DNA from 2 places in the Acutalibacter sp. LFL-21 genome. Region 1 is predicted to be linked to the other one. Evidence: predicted binding sites of a transcription regulator. Region 1 holds the regulator's gene; the other holds the start of a gene.
The links. The regulator LexA, encoded in region 1, represses DNA repair genes until DNA is damaged. The targets are predictions, from matches to a motif close to CNAACANNTGTTNG.

Region 1 (6,746 bases):
TACCAACCCACGGGGCGGAGACGGCCGGGGCAACCAGTTTGCCGACCTGCGGGGAAAATACGGCACCATTGATTACGACGACCTGATGGCCTTTACGGACCGTGTGCTGGAAAAGTATCCCCAAATCGACGAGAAGCGGCTGTGCGTCACCGGGGGCAGCTATGGCGGCTTTATGACCAATTGGATCATCGGCCACACCCACCGGTTCGCCGCCGCCGCGTCCCAGCGCTCCATCGCCAACTGGGTGGGCTTTGGGTTTACCTCGGACATTGGAGAGGACTTTGCCCGGGATCAAATGGGCCTGGGCGCCCGGGACAACGTGTGGAACAGCATGGAAAAGCTGTGGGAACACTCCCCCTTAAAGTACCTGGATAACTGCTCCACCCCCACCCTGTTCCTCCACAGCGACGAAGACTACCGCTGCCCTCTGTCCGAGGGGTATCAAATGTATGCCGCCCTGCAGCAGCGGGGCGTGGAGACCCGCATGATCATCTTCCACGGGGAAAACCACGAGCTCTCCCGCAGCGGCAAACCCCGGCACCGCATCCGCCGGCTGCAGGAGATCACCCAATGGTTTGAGCGCCACATCTAACGCCTCCGGCGCCATTCCCCTGTACTAACCCTTCCCCCGCTTTCATATGTATAAACACATTGGAAGCGAGGGGTGCATATGTCTGACCGTGTCATCGACGACCGGGCCACCAGGCTCGGCGAATACATTGTGGAAAACAAAGCGACCGTGCGCCGGGCCGCCAAGCAGTTCGGCGTCAGCAAGAGCACAGTGCACAAGGATGTTTCCCAGCGCCTGAAATACCTGGACAGCGGCCTGTACCGGGACGTGAAAAACGTGCTGGCCGTCAACAAGGCCCAGCGCCACATTCGGGGCGGGCTGGCCACCAAAAAGAAATACCAGGCTCTCAAATAAAAAAGGGCGGAGCGCCTCTTTGGGGCAGCTCCGCCTTTTTCCGGCTTACTGGGCATTGTCCAGCAGGGGCTGGGGATCCACCGCCACCCCGTCCCGGCGCACCTCCACATGGAGGTGCGGCTCCTCGGCCGCCTCATAGGGCACGGCCGTCACCACGCCGATCTGCTGGCCCATGGCCACCACATCTCCGGCCTCCACCTGGAAGTCCTCCCCCAGGCCGCAGTAGTAGAACAGGTAGTCCCCGTGCTCAATCAGGGCCACGTTGCCCAGCATGCTGTCGGTGTAGACCTCCCGCACCTGGCCGTTGGCGCAGGCCATCACCGGGGCTTGGGGCTGGGCGCTGATATCCAGCCCTGTGTGGATGCGCCAATCCTTCATGGTCTGGGAATACACCGGCGCCCCGGCGCTGTAGGCATGCAGCACCTCGCCGCCCTCAACGGGCCATATCATCTCCGCGCTGATCTCATACAGGGGAGCGTTGGCAGGCACCTGGGGGGCCTGGCTGCTCTCTGAGGATTGGCTGCTCTCTGGAGCCTGACTCTCCGGAGAGGGCTCTGCCTGCTGGGTCACCTCTCCCGCCGTCTCCTGGGCGGGCTGGGAGGAGGAGGTTCGGGGCGCTTCCGGGTCGTCATTTTCCGTATCCTCTGGATCGGCCGCCTGAGAGGCAGCGCTCTCCGCCTGTCTGGAGGCGTTCGCTAGGGTGTCCGCTTCCTCCTTGGCCTCTTGGCTTTCCCGCACATCCTCTGCCTGCTGGCTGGCCAGGGAGGATTCCTCCGCCGTGGGTTCCACATAGCTGTTTACCGCGTCATAGGTGCTCCACGCGGCAACGCCCACCGCCACCAGGCACACCGCCAGCGCCAGGTAAAATCCGCTGCGCCGGGCCTTTTCCTCCGTAAAGCGTTTTCCGTTCATATCACACGTTCCTTTCGGCTCAAAATACGGTCGCACAGGTATTTTGGGCCTGTTGGAACGGGTTTATGCAGCAAAGAAAGAGAAACCCCCGGCAGCTTCCGCTGCCGGGGGTTTCTCTTTAGCTTGAGGGGTATTATTGAGGAGGGTAGAACATGTATCTCAAGAAAAGGTGCGGTCCATTTCTTTTGAGTACGCTGTTATTATACCCAAAAATTCCGGGAGAGTTGTTACGGCGCTGTGAATAAACCTTAAAGAATTTCTTCCGATTTTGTGAACTTTTCAGGGGGGCAAAATGCATCGGATTTCCCGCAAAAACTCCGTTTTTTCGCAAACAAATGTTTGCGAAGCGCTTCATCTTGTGCTATAATAGAGAAAACCATTCCAGGAAAGCGGGGCGCGGGTATGGAGCATCTCACGAAAAGCCAGCAGAAAGTCTATGATTTCCTCCGGCAGAAGGTATCCGGGGGCGTCCCCCCCACGGTGCGGGAGATCTGCGCTGCCACGGGGCTGCGCTCCACCTCCACGGTTCACGCCCATTTGAAGACCTTGGAGCGCCTGGGCTACATCACCCGAGAGGCAGGCTTGAACCGCTCCATCCGGGTGGAGGGGGAGTCCCCTGCCGCCCAGGTGCCCATTCTGGGCAAGGTCACGGCGGGCATGCCTATCCTGGCGGTGGAGGACATTGAGGGCTACATCCCCTTCCCCCCCAAGGCAGGCAAGGAGCTGTTTGCCCTGCATGTCAGCGGCCTGAGCATGCGGGACGCCGGCATTTTAGACGGGGACTATGTGGTGGCCGAGCGGGTCTCCACCGCGGACGACGGGGAGATCGTGGTGGCCATGATCGACGATGAAGCCACGGTCAAGCGCCTGTACCGGGAAAAGGAGGGCGTGCGCCTGCAGCCTGCAAACCCGGACTTCCAGCCCATCTACTCCGACCACGCCTCTGTGCTGGGCAAGGTCATCGCCGTGGTGCGCTACTATTGAAAAAACGCCAGCCTGTGAAAAAAGCCGTCCTTTTGGACGGCCTTTCTTTTTGTTCCAGGAGGAGAAGCCTCATCCCCGCAGGTATTCCTCCAGGGGCTCCAGGTACTTGCGCTCCGCCTTATCATAAGAGGAGGCCACCATCTGGGCGGCCATCCGGTCCTCTGGGGAGGGATTCTTTTTCCCGGCCAGCATTTTGCGGAATACACCCATCATCCACTTGTCCACGGGGCCCATGGCCTCGTAGTTCAGGCCGCCCCACAGGTAGAAGGCCCGCACCTGCCGCCTCTCTTCCGGGGTCAGGTTCTGGGCCACGCACTGCTCCACGGTGTGCTCCTCGGGAGGCATGGCCCCGGTGAAAAACACCGCCAGCCGCTTGCCCCGCAGCCGGGGCAGCTGCTTTTTGAACCACCCCAGCTTGCGGATGCCCCCGGCGTGGACGCTGGAGCCGAACACCACTTTGTCATAGGCGGCCAGGTCCACGCTGTCCCGCTGGGAAAAGGGGACGCAGCGGCAGGCGAGGTCCTCCTCCAGCCACTGGGCGTAGCGCTTGGCGAAGCCTGTTTTGGAATAGTAAATGACCAGCGTTCTCATAACATCGCTCCCCTTCCAGGCGGGCAAGGCCCTTTTCTCCAGCATATCCAACGGCGCGGCCCCTGTCAAGTTAAATCTTCGCTCACTCTGGCATGACCCAATACAGGGGGCGCTGGCTCAGGGCCCAGCCCAGCCGGCGGTGCAGCGCCAGAGAGGCCTCGTTCCCGTGGAAGATCTGGGAGAAGGGCACCCATCCCCGTTCCAGGCAGAACCCGGTCATAAAGGCCATCAGGGCGGTGGCAGCCCCCTTGCGCCGGTGCTGGGGCAGCACCTCCAGCATGCCCACGCTGCCCTCGGCGTGCATGCCGATGAAGCCCAGCAGCTCCCCCTTTTGAAAGGCCCCGTGCATTACACCGGCGGCGATGCGCTTGTGGATGTACTCTGGGTCGGTGAAAGAGTGGTAGTTCTCCAGGATCAAAGAAAAGAACTCCTCCCCCAGGGGGCGGATCTCAAACCCCGGGGGCACGGGAAGGGGCTCTTTTTCCAGATAGGCCGCCTGGGTGCAGCCCCGCAGATCCGGCAGGTGATACTGGTCCCGGAGGAAGGCCCCCGTCTCCCCGTCGTGGGCTGTGGCAATCTCCATGGCCTCCACGCCGGCGCACAGGGCCTTTCCTGCCTCCAAGCTGTCCGCCGCCAGCATGAATGCCTCTCCCGGGCCGTTGTACAGCAGCAAGCCGTCCTTCCGCAAGGAGACCACCTCCACCATGCCCCGGTCCAAGGGGCCCAGCATATCCATATACAGCAGGGGGTCCCGCTCCAAATACTCTCTGGCTTTTTGCAGCGCGTCCATCGCCTTCTCCTTTCTCTATGCCTGGAAAAAGGGAGAGCCACAGGCCCTCCCCCGTTTTTCATCACTTACCGGATATCAATGCCCTCTAACAGCAGGGGCCGCACCTGGCCCCCATCCAGCCCGCCATAGCGCAGGGGCTGCGCCACCAGGAAATATCCGCCCTGCGGCACCTGGCTCAAGTCGCAGCTCTCCAAAATGGCCACCTCGGCCCCCAAAAGGGCCCGGTGCACCGGGCCGGGATCGCTCACGGGCCCCACGGTCATGCCTTCTACGCCCAGAAGCAGCAGTCCGCCCTTGGCCCACTCCTCCGCGGCCTCCAGGGAGATCTCCACCTCCCCCTTGAGAAGCACCCGCTTGGCGCCGGTGCCCATCACGGCCCGGGCCCATGCGCCGCTTAAATAGCCATGGACCTCAAGCACCCGGCAGGGACCCACGCACCGGGAGAGCTCCACCTGGTCGATGGTTCTCCCCCCCGGAAGAAAATGGCTAGGAGCGTCCATGTGGGTGGCGCTGTGGCTGCCCAGGGAGAGCTGGGTCAGGCTGCAGGGCGCCCCCTTCTCCAGCTCCAGCACAGGCTGAAAGCCGGGCACCGGGTCGCCGGGAAACACCCGGGCGGAAAACACCTCTCGGGAAATGTCATAGATCTTCATGGCTCACCTCACAGCCGGGGCAGGACCTTCCGCAAAAGCTCCTGGGCCTTCTGGGCCGAGCCCTGGGCGAAGGTCACAAAGTCCACCGTCTCGCTGTCGTGGGCGTTGTCAGAGATAGTCCGCAGCACGGCGCAAGGCACCTGGTTCACCAGGCAGGCGTGAGCGATGGCCCCGCCCTCCATCTCGCAGGCCAGGGCGCCAAACTCCTTTTGCAGCCACTCCCCCACTGCGGGGTCTGCCACGAACTTGTCCCCCGTGGCAACCACCCCCAGGTGCGCCCGGCCGTACAAGTCCTCCCCGGCGGCGGCCAGGGCCTTCGCCAGCCCCTCCTCACAGGGCAGGAACCGCACGGGCCCCTCCTGGCCGGGAAGGGTCAGCTGGCCCGCGGGCCACTGGCCCAGGGCCGAGGTGTCAAAGTCGTACTCCACACAGGCGGTGGCAATGACCACATCCCCAATGTGGACGCCCTCTCCAATGCCGCCGGCCACGCCCAGGTTCAGCACCAGGCGGGGACTGAAAAAGTCCACCAAAGCCTGGGTGCACAGGGCGGCGTTCACCTTGCCAGGCGAGCACTGAACAGCCACGCAGGGTACGCCGGAAAGGGTGCCCGCTGTGAACGCCATGCTCCCATGGACCTCCTGCCGCTTGCCCTCCATGGCGGCCAGGATGGCGTCCACCTCCATTTTCATGGCGCCAATGACGCCGATGGGCTGTTGGTTCATGTGGTATGCCTCCTTATAGCTTCTTCCCGGTCTTTTCCGAGATAAATTTGACAAAGTCGCTGAACTCTCCCTTGGAGAAGCCAAACTGGTCCACCATGTAAGCGTTCTCCGGGCCGTAATAGAGATAGATATAGTGCCCGTGCTTGCGCACGTCCACGATCTGGAAATAGGGGAACACGCTGGCAGACTGGATTCCCGAAACGCGGAAAGCCTCGTCATAGAACGCGTAATGGGCCGTGGAGGAAACGCCCCGGTCGAACACCCGGCGCTGGATCTTCTCCAGGGTATGGGGGGCGCTGACGATCTTATAGCCGTAGTAAACCACTACGCCAAAGGTGAGCAGCTTCAGCCACCACTCCGCATCCACCAGGAAGGAGATCACCAGGGTGACCAGGCACAGCAGCGCGCCCACCACCAGGGTCCCCAGGTTTTTGATGTAGGCCTGGTAGATGCTGAAGGTGTGGATGGCCTCCTTGGTGCACTCTGTAGAGTTGGCAAACAGCATTTCCCCGGCGATGGTCTCGTTGTTGCCGTGGGTCTTGTGGTATTCCGTCAGGCGCTCGGTCAAGAGAGCCTTCTGCTTTTTGTCCCGCTTGTTGCGGATGGGGAAGTAGATAAGCGGCGCCAGGAACACCAGGATCAAAACCACCAGCAGCCCCACAGTGACCAGGGCCTGGGTGGTATCCTGGGGGGTGATCTCCGGCTTTTCCAGGATCTCTGGGAAGGTGATGGTTTCCGCAATGGAAACCATCAAATCCTCCGTCTCCTGGCTGACGGGGTCCAAATTGCCATAGGTATCCAAATTTAAGGAGTACCCGTTGATGATGGTACCGTACAGCAGCTCGTTATATCCCATCTCCTGATAGACGCCCTCGAACCGAATGCGGTAGAAGAGGCGCCCGTTGATCTCCACATAGCTCTTTTCCAGCTGGATCTCATCGGTCTTGGTCTGGGCCAGCCCGTCCAGGAACTCGGCCCGCTCCTCCTCGGTCAGGTCCTCCAGGTTAAAGATGCTCTCTGAATCGTCCGTGGTGGACTGGGTCAGCAGGATCGAGGTCTCGCCATCCTCAGAGACCATCTCCACAACGCCGCCCATATCCCGGTACTCCTCCAGCTTACCCTGGGCATCGGCCACTCCCGCCAACGCCCAAGAGGGGTCGTCCACCGGAGTG
Region 2 (6,746 bases), on a different contig from region 1:
CTGCCGCCCTCCGGGTCCTCCGCCTGGCGGGAGACGCCCTCCCGGATGGCCTTCCACTGCATGGAAAGGGGGTCGAACCAGCCGCCGGCGAACCAGTCCGTGTCCACCTGCACCGGCGCCCCCTCTAGGCGGATGCGGCACTGGCCGAAGTGGTGGGGCTTCTCCTCTGTGCCAAAGCAGGTGAGGACCACGGTCCCCTCCTCCTGGGTGATGGAGCCCTGGTTCCCAGCCGCCACCGGCTGGGGGAACCACTTTTCCTCTGGCAGCAGCATGAAGTTAAAGGTGTTGAAGGAGTACACGGCCTCCACCGGCTGGCTGCCCTGGTTCTCAAAGCGGTAGGCCAGTGTGGCCGCGGGCAGGCAGGAGTTGTCCGGGTCCAGGGGCAGGAAGGGGCTGAACCCTGTCAGCTCCACAGCCAGGGGCACGCCTGGGTCCTGGAACTCCAGTTTCGCGAAGGGGAACTGGCTGGTAAAGCTGTTGGACCGGAACCGGGGAAGGCCGTAGGTCTTGCCAAAGGAGTTGCTTACCCCCAGGCCGGAAAGCGTCCCTTGGGTGCCGAACACCTTGTACCGGGGGACCGGCCCCTGGATCACCTTGGCGCAGGACTGCCCGCCCTGCTTTACATAGAGGGCGGAGAAGGCCTCTGGCTCGTGGAAGACATCCGGCGCGTTGCGCAGGGACATGCTGCCCAGGGCCCCGGTGCCTTCCAGGCAGAACATGCCCGCACCGGTTCCTCCCAGGGGAAAGGCCACCTGGTCCAGATGCTTTCCCTCATACCGTTTGCTGGATGGTGCTTTCATGAAACAATTCCTCCATATCAAAAGAACACTGTGCAAAAATCCCCGGGCTGCCCAAGACGCGCTGGCGGCCGGGGGCCTTGTGAAGCACGGCCTTTTGCGGGGCCGCAATTTTGTGATATCGGTGTCACAAAATTCTTGAGGCAAGTATAGCGCCCTTGGAACAATTTGTCAAGGATTTTTAAACCGATTCCTGATATTTTTGGAGGTTTTCCCGCCGCGGCTCTCACCCCTGCTCTTCCTCCAGCTCGGTCATGCCGGGCCAAAACCGCTTGGGGCACAGGCTTTGCCGCAGCTTGGGATTCCGCCGCCCCTCTACGGCGATGGTGCGGTAAAACACCTTCCACAGGTTCTGCCAGCAGAGCTCTTCCCTGCTGGGCGGCGGCAGTTCCACCTGGTCCGCTTGAAAGAACTCCCCCGCCTGCCCCTCGCGGCCCCGGTAGAGAAAGCCCATTTGGTGGGTTTCGTCGTAGATCATAAAGTTTTCGCCGGAGAGGCGGCCGCAGAAATGGGGCGCCACCAGGGGCAGCACCGTGTTTTTGGGGGTGATGCGGGCCGCCAGGAATTCCCCGCAGTCGGCAAAGCGGAGAAACCCCAGGATATGGTGGGCCTCATTGCGCAGGGAAAGGGCGGCCTTTTCCAGGGTGTTCACAACGGGCTCTGTGGTGAGCCGGACCACCTGCCCGCCGTATTTGTAGCCCATCAGCAGAAAGCGCAGCAGGGCCATCTCCCGCTGGGGCAGGCAGGTGAGGAACCCCTCCCGCACCAGGCGGTGGGCTTGGGGGGAGATCTTCCGGGGAATGGACCGCTCCACCCGCTGGGCCAGGTCCAGCCGGGTGGGGATGTCCCTGCGGCCGAACAGGCTCTGCTGCTCGTCCTCTTGGGAGCGGATGTCCACGGGCAGCTCCTTGGCCTGGAAACACTGGGCCACGCAGCACAGGAACCCCTGGTAAGAGCCGTCGTAGTGGTAGATCAAATTTGTCCGGTAAGGCATTTTACACCATCCTCCTTGGTGGGGGCGAAGAGGGAGAGCTGCTCCGGCTGGTCCAGGGCCAGCCCTCCGCCCGCTTTCCCCGGCAGCTGGGTGCGGTGAAAGGGGGACCCCTCCCGGATGGCCCCCGCAACGACCGCCGGGTCGTCCGTGGGCAGGGGGGAGAGGCTCTTTCCCCGGCAGGTGAGGAAGAACCGGGCCCGCTTCAGCACCACCCCCAGTTTTTTCAGATCGGGAAAGTCCAGCTTGGCGTACCGCCGGGCCGCCCGGATGCGCCGGGCGCTCTTTACCCCAATGCCCGGCACCCGCAGCAGCATTTCATAGGGGGCGCTGTTCACCTCCAGGGGGAAGAGCTCCATGTGGCGCACGGCCCAGCAGCATTTGGGGTCCAGCAGGGGGTCGAAGTCCGGGGCCTCCTCGTCTAAGATCTCCGCGGCGGTGAAGCCGTAGAACCGGAGGAGCCAGTCCGCCTGGTAGAGCCGGTGCTCCCGCAGCAGGGGAGGCGGGGTGTTCCGGGCGGGCAGGTTCCGGTCGCTGACCACGGGCATGTAGGCGGAGTAGAACACCCGCTTCAGCCCGAATTTTTGATAGAGCCCCTCGGTCAGCCGCAGGATCTGCCGGTCGCTTTCGGGGGTGGCGCCAACGATCATCTGGGTGGACTGCCCGGCTGGGACGAACTGGGGCGCGTGGCGGTAGGCTGCCAGGGCGTGGCTGTTTTCCTGGATGCCGTCCCGGATGAGTCCCATGGGGGACAGGATTTTCTCCTTGCTCTTTTGGGGCGCCAGCAGCTTCAGGCTCTTTTGAGAGGGCAGCTCGATGTTGACGCTCATGCGGTCGGCGTACAGGCCCAGCTGGTAGGTCAGCTGGGGAGAGGCCCCGGGGATGGCCTTTACATGGATGTACCCGCCAAACCGCTCCACCTGGCGCAGGCGCTTGAGCACCGCCAGCATCCGCTCGCAGGTGTTGTCAGGATTTTCCAGCACCGCCGAGCTGAGGAACAGCCCCTCGATGTAGTTGCGGCGGTAGAACTCCATGGTCAGGCGGCACAGCTCCTCTGGGGAGAAGGTGGCCCGGCGGCACTCCAGCGAGCGGCGGTTGACGCAGTAGGCGCAGTCATAGGCGCAGTCGTTGGACATAAGCACCTTCAAAAGGGAGATGCAGCGGCCGTCGGCGGCAAAACTGTGGCAGATGCCCGCCTTGACCGCGTTGCCCAAAGTTCCCGGCCGGCCTGCCCGGTCCACCCCGCTGGAGGTGCAGGCCACGTCGTACTTGGCCGCGTCAGTGAGAATTTCCAGTTTTTCAAACATGTCCATGACCATACCGCCTTTGTCCATCCATCCGAAGCGGGCCGCGCCTCACTTCTTGTCCCGGTTTTTTGTTTCCAGCGCGGTGCCGCGGCGCACGCTTCCCCCGCCGAAGCGTTCCCGCAGGGCATCCACGGCGGTCTCCAGCCGCTCTTCCCGTTCCAGTCCCTCGGTTCGGTCAAAAAAGCTCAGCTGGGCCCCGCTGGCCTCTACCAGCTTTCCCGCCCGCAGGCCCAGCAGCCGCACCGACCAGCGCCGGTCCTCCTTGCGGTACAGCTCCAGGGCGGCCCGGTACAGGGAGCGGGCGTCGCACACGGCGGGCTCCAGCCTGCACTGGCGCTGGTACTCTTGAAAGTCCCCGCTCTTCACCGTCAGCTGTACCTCTCCCGCCTTCATCCCTTGGTGCCGCAGGCGGCTGGCCACAGACTCCGCCAGCTCCAGCAGGGTGCGGCAGACCTCCTCTTCCGAAGTCACATCGTGGGGCAGGGTGGTGCTGTTGCCGATGGTCTTGGGGGGTTCGGCGGCGCCTGCCGCCGCCACAGGGGAGGTGTCCAGGCCGTTGGCGTAGGTCCACAGGGCCTCCCCGGCCCTGCCCAGCATCCGGCGCATGGCGGGCAGCTCCATGCGGGCGATGTCCCCAATGGTGTGGATGCCGAATTTCTCCAGGGTCTTCCCTGTGTGGGGCCCCACAAACAGCAGGGCCTGGGCGGGCAGCTTCCAGATGACGCTTTCCATCTGCTCCCGACCAAAGACGGTGACGGCGTCTGGCTTTTTGTAGTCGCTGCCCAGCTTGGCGAACACCTTGTTGTAGGACACCCCAATGGAGACCGTGAGCCCCAGCTCTTTTTTCACGGTCCGGCGGATTTGCTGGGCAATCTGCTCCCCATCCCCGAAGAGCCTCTCGCTGCCGTAGACATCCAGCCAGCATTCATCCAGGCTGAAGGGCTCCACCAGGTCTGTGAACCGGCAGTAAATCTCCTGGGCCATGCGGGAATACTCCGCGTACCGCTCCCGGTGGGGCTTTACCAGCTGAAGCCCGGGGCATTTCCGCATGGCCTGCCAGATGGGCTCCGCTGTCTGCACCCCCATTTTCTTGGCCAGCATGTTTTTGGCCAGGATAATGCCGTGGCGGCTCTCCTTGTCCCCGGCCACAGCCATGGGCACGTCCCGGTACTCCGGGGCGAACAGCGTCTCCACCGAGGCGTAGAAGTTGTTCATATCCACATGTAAGATGCCATTTTCCACGGGGAACCCTCCTGATCGAACGTGTGTTTGTATTTATTATAGAACGTGTGTTCTAAATTTGCAAGAGGAACTTGCAAAAAAATAAAGCCCCCTTTCGGAGGCTTTGCTTTGTCGTGCGTTTATACAGTAAGAGCGATCAAATCTGTTTCCACAATGGTATCCAAAGTATCATCGTTGAACACCACCAGGGAGAACTCCACGCTCTCCACAGCGGTCACACCGTTCTCCTCCAGGGTGCTGGCGTAAATGGTCAGTTCGTCGTTGGACTTTTTGCCGGGGGTCACCTGGGTGGCGAACATGGCGTTCATCATCATGCCGTTGGCGGAGAAATCCTGGACATTCACAAGGATGGGCTGCTCGCTGTTGTTCTCCACAGTCATTCTCAGCTCTGCGTTGCCCTCCTCCGTCATCTCCATGCCGGTGTAGGTGATCTTGATGCCGCTCTCATTCACCAGCACCTGGTTGACAGCCACCGCCGCGGCGGGCTCTTCCCCGGCCGTGCTGGAGGGCTCTTCCTCCACGGCGGAGGTCTCTTCCTCCGGGGCGGGGGTGAGCTGCTGGGCCTGGGCGCTCTCCAGCTCGTCCACCCGCTGGCTCAGAACGTCCAGCCGGGAGGAGAGCTCTTCCAGGGCCGACTGGGTGGCGTCATCTCCTGCCGCGCTGCACCCGGCAAAGGCGGCGCACAGCAACAACCCGGCCAAAATGGCATAAATCATTTTCTTCATAATTTCCTCAAACTCCTTGCTCGAAAAATAGAAATCTCACGGGGGTCTCCCCCAGATTCAGTGTACGCCCCGGCCCGCAAAAAGTCAACGGAGGTGACCGGGAAAAGAGGCAGAAAAAATCCCCTGCCGCAGGGCAGGGGACAGTTCTGCGTTTTGAGGGAAACTCAATAGTTTTCGGCCTTGATCTGGAAGTAGGCCTGGGGATGGGCGCACACGGGACACACTTCGGGGGCCTTCTTGCCGATGACGATGTGGCCGCAGTTGGCGCACTGCCAGATCACGTCGCCATCCCGGGAGAACACCAAGCCGTCCTCCAGGTTCTTCACCAGCTTGAGGTAGCGCTCCTCGTGCTCCTTCTCAATTTTGGCCACGCCCTCGAACAGGTCGGCAATGTGGTCAAAGCCCTCTTCCCGGGCGGTCTTGGCGAAACCGGCGTACATGTCGGTCCACTCGTAGTTCTCGCCGGCAGCGGCATCCTTCAGGTTGTCGATGGTGTCGCCAATGCCGCCGTGGAGCAGCTTGAACCAGATCTTGGCATGCTCTTTCTCGTTGTTGGCGGTCTCCTCAAACAGGGCGGCAATTTGCACATAGCCGTCCTTTTTGGCCTTGCTGGCGTAATAGGTGTACTTGTTCCGGGCCTGGGACTCCCCGGCAAACGCGGTCATCAGGTTGGTCTCAGTCTTAGAGCCTTTCAGTTCGGGCATGGTCATGTTCCTCCTTAAAGAAAATTTGGAAACTCCTGGATGTTTCTAAACTTAGTATAAGCCTTTTACATCTAAATGTCAAGGATATTTTTAAGAATAATTCTTATTTTTTAACAGGGCCTTGAAATGCTTGAAATGTAAATTTATCGTGAAGGGTGGGCGGCGGCGGTTGAAAAACGCACGGGGCAAAGGTATACTAAAATAGAACGGCCGCCCCCTGGGGGCCGGCCCCTTGAAAGGATGTGTTTTGGGTGCTGTTCCAAAAGTTCCAGCAGTTCATGTATGGGCGCTATGGCGGGGACAAATTCAGCTTGTTCCTGCTGGTGATAGCTTTAGTATTGTCCCTTTTCGGCGCTTTATTCTGGCCCATTGCCCTGGTGGCCGACGTTGTCTTTCTCTATGTGCTCTTCCGCATGTTCTCTCGGAATCATGCGGCCCGCCAGCGGGAATACTACGCCTTTATGAAGGTGTGGGGGCCGGTGGAGCAGTGGTTTCGGTTCCAGCGCACCCGCTTTCGAGAGCGGAAAACCTATAAGTATTTTCACTGCCCGCACTGCCGGCAGCGCCTGCGGGCGCCCCGGGGGCGGGGGAAGATCCAGGTCACCTGCCAGAAGTGCCATAACGTCTTTGTGACAAAGACATAAAAGGCCGAAAGGAAAAGGCAGGGGAAGCGGCCCGGCGGGAAACCGGGCTTTTGGAAAAGGAGGAGTGTTCATGCGCCTGAAGGATATTGGCATCAGCCTGCGGGATGAGAAAAAGGTGCTGCGCAACGGTATGATCCTGCTGGTCTTTGCCGCGGTGCTGGTGCTGGTTTTAATGCGGTTTGACCAGGTGTGGGGGGCGGTGCTCACAGTGGTGGGTACGGTGGCCCCGGTGTTTTACGGCATTGTGCTGGCCTATATCCTCAATGTGTTCGTGCATTTCTTTGAGGATGTGGCCTTCAAACCCCTGCGAAACGTCAAATCCAAGCTGTGGAAGAG

Region 2: dinB (DNA polymerase IV) is a predicted target of LexA. The motif match lies at 4,354-4,367, and genes of this name have one in related genera.

The regions. Positions count from the first base shown of each region.
Region 1 is NZ_JAOTNT010000001.1:349,308-356,053, forward strand. It holds gene ODJ80_RS01570 (S9 family peptidase) at 1-592, shown strand, start outside; gene ODJ80_RS01575 (sporulation transcriptional regulator SpoIIID) at 671-925, shown strand; gene ODJ80_RS01580 (M23 family metallopeptidase) at 971-1,837, opposite strand; gene lexA (transcriptional repressor LexA) at 2,240-2,821, shown strand; gene ODJ80_RS01590 (flavodoxin domain-containing protein) at 2,891-3,412, opposite strand; gene ODJ80_RS01595 (GNAT family N-acetyltransferase) at 3,495-4,202, opposite strand; gene ODJ80_RS01600 (cyclase family protein) at 4,268-4,852, opposite strand; gene ODJ80_RS01605 (5'-methylthioadenosine/adenosylhomocysteine nucleosidase) at 4,861-5,574, opposite strand; gene ODJ80_RS01610 (YcxB family protein) at 5,588-6,746, opposite strand, start outside.
Region 2 is NZ_JAOTNT010000005.1:86,755-93,500, forward strand. It holds gene ODJ80_RS07500 (non-lysosomal glucosylceramidase) at 1-800, opposite strand, end outside; gene ODJ80_RS07505 (TIGR03915 family putative DNA repair protein) at 1,024-1,791, opposite strand; gene ODJ80_RS07510 (putative DNA modification/repair radical SAM protein) at 1,770-3,101, opposite strand; gene dinB (DNA polymerase IV) at 3,144-4,337, opposite strand; gene ODJ80_RS07520 (hypothetical protein) at 4,457-5,062, opposite strand; gene rbr (rubrerythrin) at 5,227-5,766, opposite strand; gene ODJ80_RS07530 (hypothetical protein) at 6,018-6,410, shown strand; gene ODJ80_RS07535 (AI-2E family transporter) at 6,481-6,746, shown strand, end outside.